2 regions of the Limnohabitans sp. INBF002 genome follow, and region 2 is predicted to be linked to the other one. Evidence: predicted binding sites of a transcription regulator. Region 2 holds the regulator's gene; the other holds the start of a gene.
The links. Region 2 encodes FNR, which switches genes on or off when oxygen is low (the NO sensors DNR and NnrR bind a similar motif). Its sites were predicted from a motif close to TTGATNNNNATCAA; they were not measured.
Positions count from the first base shown of each region.

Region 1 (3,421 bases), 490 kb from region 2:
GGTGGCATATTTACCCATCAAAACAGATGCGACCTTTGTTGGGACAGATGGCACAACAACAGGATCCGTCAAACTCAATACCACTGACTATGTAGTGAAGATGGGCTACCGCTTCTAATTTTCACGCTGGCTTTTAGCCAGTTGAGGATTTAAAGTCTTAAACCCCCATCGTGGCAACACGGTGGGGGTTTTATTTGTCTGTACGAAAACGCTCGTCGTGCGCTTGTCACTTGCGTCAGCAGTGTTGCTATTGCTCAGTACGTTCGGCAGCGTTGTCGCAGGTTTTCGCAAGTGTCTGGCGCTGGTCGTCCTCTAAAATATCTCACAAATGTGAGTTTTATTAAAAAGAGGTGAATTTATGCAAGCTGACGAACTTTTGGCAAAACTCACAAAAAGTGTTGAGAACCTGCAAATATCCTGCAACTACGAGTTGGAGCAGCAAAACAAAGCTAACGACATCGAATACACAAACATGGCAAGCCTGTATTTTTGGTGGCGCGAGGCTTCGACCATTGAGGGCTTTTTGGAAGCCGAATATGCCAAATTAACAACCCGCAAACTTAGAACACTTCCCGACAGCATAAATTTCAGGGGCATCTTGCTTAAGTTTTACGGCAATATGCTGGGTGATACGGTGTCAGCTCGTAAAAGCCGTGTGCTGAACGCACTGAACAAAGAATTTCAAAAAAATCCTGCGCTGTATGCCAAGGATGGCGTAAAGAAATTAGCCCAATTTATTGAGAACAGTGGGGGCATGGTTGGACTTTATGACCCAACAAACAGCGAACTAAACGCATACGAAGACGAGGTTGAACCCGAAGCAGATGACGCAGCAACTGAGAGCGTAAAAAAACGGTACATGGAGGTGGTACATGTATCAATATCAAATGACATGCGTACAAAGGCTTTGGTTGATGATGCTAAAGAATATTTCGCGCACAGCAACAAGCTGCAAAAGGTACAAATATCCCCAGAGCTAAATGCACAAGCAGACGATTTTGTGGTGATTGCCGCGAGAAAAGTGAATGACAGCTACGAAATAATTGAGCTAACAAAAAATGACAAGCAACTGAACACCGCATTGGTGACTGCATACAGGCAACAGTATGGGGCCTTGGACAACAGCACACGTTGCATTTTGGAAACGATTAAAACGCAGTGCTTGTCGCAAAAAGCAGCGCGGCACATGGACAAGGCATTGGTGGAGCCCAGTACTTACCACGATGCCGAAGCAAGCTACAAAAAGATTTCTGCAAAAAGACGTTTGATTTACTCGCCACAACGTGACGAACTGATACTGAGCCCAATTGACTATTTGGACGAAAACGGCAACATGGTTGGTGGCGCAGTCACCATTGCCAAACCAAAAACTAAGATTTTTGAAAATGCTGTGACCGACCTCTACCAAATTGGCAGTGGCGCATTAAAAGGTGTCGAGGGTTTTAGCAAAGGCATGAGCGCCAAAGCTGCTATCGCAAAGTGGCAAGAAGCGCACGATGTGAGAAAGTGGATTGTTAGCTGGTTGGACACGTACACAGATTACGTCATTCGTGTAGGCTATCGCTTCTGATTTTCTTGCTATCTACCCAGTTGAAGCTTTTAAAGTTTAAACCCCACTTCTCGCAAGAGTCGTGGGGTTTTGTACGTATGGAACTCTTGATGTAAATCAATAATCCGAATGGGTATGGTTGATCCGTATCAATAGATGCTTTCCCAATTTGCGATGAAATTGACAGCACGGGAATAGACCCGAGTTACGCTAAGGAAAGCATCATGAAAAAAATTCTCATCGCCGCCGCTGTTGGTATGTTGGTTGCTGGTCAAGTGGCCGCACAAGAAAGCCCATGGTTGGTTCGTGCACGTGCTGTTAAGTTGAGCATGGCAAACCATGACGCGACAGGTTTAGATTTGAGCGTCAATGACAAAACCATCCCCGAGTTGGATGTGAGCTACTTCTTCAACAAAAACGTCGCTGCAGAATTGGTGCTAACTATTCCTCAGCAACAAACAGTATCCATCGCCGGAGCTGATAGCGGGACATTTAAGCATTTGCCACCCACATTGACTGTTCAATACCATTTCACCAACTTCAATGGTTTCAAGCCTTATGTCGGTGCTGGATTGAACTACACAAAAATCTCTAAGACAAATGTTTTAAATGGCGCCGCCACATTGGAGAACAGCAGTTTTGGTTATGCATTGCAAGCAGGTGTTGACGTGCCATTGACAAAACAAGTTTCACTGAACTTCGATGTAAAGAAGGTCAATATTCAATCGGAGGTCTATGTGAACAATGTGAGCAAAGGCACTTTGAAGCTCGACCCAGTGCTGGTCGGTGTGGGCATCGGCTACCGCTTCTAAGCAGCCCGTATTGACCCAACCCCATCACGCGCAAGCGTGATGGGGTTTTTTAATGCCCATGTGAATTGCGTCGATAATTTTTGATGTGAACTCTCCTGATCTTTTCTCTCCCCTGGCCCAAGCGCGTCGCTCGGTGCGCGGCTATCTTTCCACCCCCGTTTCGGACGATCTGTTGCACGACGTGATGAGGCTGGCTCGTTTGGCACCCAGTGGTGCCAATTTGCAACCAGGGGTGTTCATTGCCGTGCAGGGCAGTGTCAGGGCGCAGCTGTGTGCTGAGTTGGTGGCGTCTTGGCGAGCTGGCGAACAGGAGAAAGAGGATTACGACTACTTCCCCAACCCCATGCCCATGACGTTGCGCCGCCGACAAGTGGCGGCTGCACAGGCTTTGTATGGTGCATTGGGTGTGGCGCGTGATGACCGCACGGGGCGTGATGTCCAGTTTGAGAAAAATTTCCGTTTCTTCGATGCGCCCGTGGCCTTGATCGTCACCATGCCACACGGTTTTGGCAGTGGCGGCTATATGGACTTAGGCATGACGCTGTATGGCTTGATGTTGGCTGCGCATGCCAAGGGTTTGTCAACGTGTGCCATTGGCGCCTTGGCGTCGTACCCGGGGTTGATTCGCAAACACTTGGCGCTGGATGATTCGTCGCACATTGTGTGTGGCTTGGCTTTGGGCTACGCCGATCCAGAGGCGCCTGTGAACCAAACGCAAACCACGCGTTGCGACCTGGATGAGTATTTCAAGGTGATGGGCTGATCCGCCTCATCCGTTTATAGCCAGCGCACCACCGCTGCAGACCCCAGGCCCCCAGCTCCAGCGACGGCCGCAAGACCGTGTGCCCCCGAGGTGTTGTGACGCTCAAGGTTGGCCAGCAAACGCACCAGCGCAATCGCCGCTGAAGCCCCAATCGGGTGGCCTCTGGCCAGCCCACCGCCCATGGGGTTCAAGCATTCGGGCGCGATGCCCAAGCGTTCGGTAAAACTCAATCCTTGCACAGCAAAAGCGTCGTGCAGTTCGATGAAACGCATTGCGTTTGCCTGCGCAAAGTTGGCG
Region 1 covers NZ_AP027055.1:326,025-329,445, forward strand. The annotation lists gene QMG15_RS01700 (OmpW family outer membrane protein) at 1-118, shown strand, start outside; gene QMG15_RS01705 (hypothetical protein) at 359-1,570, shown strand; gene QMG15_RS01710 (OmpW family outer membrane protein) at 1,774-2,361, shown strand; gene QMG15_RS01715 (nitroreductase) at 2,447-3,124, shown strand; gene QMG15_RS01720 (thiolase family protein) at 3,139-3,421, opposite strand, start outside.
Region 1: the regulator FNR is predicted to act here: its motif matches at 1,657-1,670, upstream of QMG15_RS01710 (OmpW family outer membrane protein).

Region 2 (3,421 bases):
CACGTTTTGACTGAAGGTCGGCCCCACACGGCCAATGGAAGAGACGCCCAAGGCAATCAAGTCGCAATCAGGCTGCGTGCTGTAGCCCTGAAAGTTGCGGTGTAAACGGCCTTGGCGCTTGGCCACCGCCAGCGCGTCAGTGGGCAATGCGAAGTGATCCATGCCCACATACACATAGCCCGCGTCCATCAGCACACGCATGGCGCTGGAGAGCATCACCAGCTTAGAGGCCGCAGGTGGCAAATCTTGGGTATGGATGCGGCGTTGCGGTTTGAAGCGCTCGGGCAAATGGGCGTAGGCATACAACGCGATGCGGTCTGGACGAAGCTTGACCACCAGGCCCAGCGTGCGCTCAAAGGTCTCAGGCGTTTGCATGGGCAGGCCATAAATCAAATCCACGTTGACCGACTCAAACCCCAACTCGCGCGAGGCCGCCACCAAATCAAACACTTGCTCTGCGGGCTGGATTCGGTGCACCGCCTTTTGCACGGCGGGTTCAAAGTCTTGCACGCCAAAGCTCAAACGGTTAAAGCCCTGTTCGGCCAAAGCGGCCAATCGTTCGCGCGTGACCGTGCGTGGGTCAATCTCAACCGAATATTCGCCACCCGGCGCAAACTGAAAATTACGGCGCAACATAGACATCAGTTGCGCTAATTCATCATCACTCAGAAATGTGGGGCTCCCCCCGCCCAAGTGGAGCTGCGACACCACTTGGCCTTGACCTAAGTGCGCAATGTTGAGATCAACCTCGCGCTCTAGATAACGCAAATATTCGGCGCCACGCTCATGGTGCTTGGTGATGATTTTGTTACACGCACAGTAATAACACAGCGACTCACAAAACGGGATGTGCACATACAGCGACAAGGGGTAGGCTTTTGCGCCCACACCATCGCGGCGTTGCTCTAGCGCTTGCAAGTAGTCAGCCTCACCAAATGCCTCCACAAATCGGTCTGCGGTGGGATACGAGGTGTAGCGCGGCCCAGCCACGTCATAGCGCCGTAAAAGTTCTGGATTGAGGACAAGAGAATGCATAAGTTCACACCTAAATTTGCGCTCCATAATAGGCGTGTAGACACATTAAAAAGTTGACCTGCATCAACACAAACGACTGTCAGCACCCATGAATTCCACCAGTATCAAAGTCGCCTGTTCCAATTGCAATTTGCGAGAACTCTGCATGCCTTTGGGCTTGAATGAGAGCGAAATGGAACGTGTGGATGAGGTGGTGGCGACGCGTCGCAAAGTGACTCGCGGTGATAACCTTTTCAGAAATGGTGACAAGTTCAACGCGCTGTTCGCCATTCGCACAGGGTTCTTCAAGACACGCATCTCATCTGAGGATGGCCGCGATCAAGTGACGGGCTTTCAAATGGCGGGCGAAATCATTGGCCTAGATGGCATTGTGAGCGACCACCACACCTGTGATGCTGTCGCGCTCGAAGACGCTGAAGTGTGTGTGATGCCGTTTGATCGCATTGAAGAGTTGTCACGCGAAATTACTTCGCTGCAACGTCATGTGCACAAAATCATGAGCCGTGAAATCGTGCGTGAAAACGGGGTGATGTTGCTGCTGGGCAGCATGCGGGCCGAAGAGCGCTTAGCCGCCTTCTTGCTGAACCTGGTGCAACGCTTGCACGCCAGGGGTTTCTCTCAATCAGAATTGGTTTTGCGAATGACGCGTGAAGAGATTGGCAGCTACTTAGGACTCAAACTAGAAACCGTGAGCCGCACGTTTTCTAAATTTGTGGAAGACGGCATTGTTGAGGTCAAGCAGCGCCACGTGCGCATCCTCAATCCAGATGCGCTCAAACTCATCGTGAACGCACAAACCTGTCAGCCAGTTTAAACCGCCACAGGTTCGCAGCACACCTCTTGCTTAGGGCAACCATCTGGCCGCTCCGTGGGCACCAAGGGGCAACGGTTCACCTCAAATGGCGACACCGAGAGCAAGGTTGTCAAAGCACTTGATGCCGCTGTGATGGCCCAAAAAACAAAAAACGACAAGGTGTACACACCTTGTCGTGAAAGCTCGATGGGCTGACCAAACCATTGCATGTCTTGCGGATCCACAAATGCAAACACCAGCATTTCCAAAACACCCGCCACTAAAAAGGCGGGCCATGCAATCCACATCATTCGCTGAGCCAACATTCTGATTCTCCTGAGAAGGAACTAATTCAGTTTAGGGCTGAATGCGCCAAAAAGTTATGGGGTTTTCGCGGGGGTGTCTGGCTTGGCTGATTCAGCTTTGGGAGTCACCACATGGTTGCGCGCCTGCATGGCGGGCGCCAACTGCATGTCTTTTTCTGCTGCCAAGGTTTTGTTGATGTCTAAACCTCGGCGGTAATAGTCGTCGGCCACCACGGGATCAGGGACGCGAATCGCAATCGCCAAGGTGATGAAGCCAGCCACGACCACCGCAGCAGGCCCCGCAATGATGAGCCATACATGGCCGTATTGCCACCAAGGTTTGGTATCAGGTGTGTCTTGTTTCATGATGCATTACCTAGGAACGATGAACACAGATTTCTCGACCACGAACTCATCAGTACCCGAAGCCTGAATTTCAAACATGATTTTGTGCGACCCACCTTCGGCAGAACCATAAGGAATATCGGCTCGCAATACCACCCAACGGGCTTGTGCAGGGTCAACCATTACCTCTGTGTCAGTCGTGATTTTCAGGCCGGGCAAGCCTTTGACGGACAAATGGTACGTTTGAACAGTTTCAGCCGCATTCATGATTTGCAAACGGTACACGTTTTCCAGTGTGCCGAACTCAGTAATCCGTGACAAGGTTGAGCGATCGCGTACAACGTCCACCTTAAAGGGGGTGCGCAAACTGAGTGAAACAAATAAACCCACCGTCACCGCCACCAAGATCATGGTGTAAATCTGAATACGAGGTCGCATCAAGCGTTGCCAGATTTGTTGAGGCGTCCACTTGTTATCCATCGCATTTTGTGTGGAGTAGCGAACCAAGCCACGTGCATAGCCCATCTTATCCATGACGGTATCGCACACATCGGCGCACGCGCCACAACCAATGCATTCGTATTGCAAACCATCGCGAATATCAATGCCTGTCGGACACACCTGAACGCACAAGGTGCAATCTACACAAGCACCTAAGTTCAGGACACCCGTCTCTGCTTTCTTTGAGCGTGGGCCACGTGGTTCGCCGCGTTCAGTGTCATAGGTGACGATCAGCGTGTCGTTGTCAAACATGGCGCTTTGAAAGCGTGCGTAAGGGCACATGTATTTACACACCTGTTCGCGCATGAACCCAGCGTTGCCATACGTGGCGAAGGCATAAAAGAACACCCAGAACAGTTCCCATGAACTCATCTGCGTCAGGAAAAACTCCATTGCCAGCTCACGGATGGGTGTGAAGTAACCCACAAAAGTGAAGCCAGTC
Region 2 covers NZ_AP027055.1:816,040-819,460, reverse strand. The annotation lists gene hemN (oxygen-independent coproporphyrinogen III oxidase) at 1-1,035, opposite strand, end outside; gene fnr (fumarate/nitrate reduction transcriptional regulator Fnr) at 1,112-1,849, shown strand; gene QMG15_RS04135 (hypothetical protein) at 1,846-2,154, opposite strand; gene QMG15_RS04130 (FixH family protein) at 2,209-2,499, opposite strand; gene ccoG (cytochrome c oxidase accessory protein CcoG) at 2,506-3,421, opposite strand, start outside.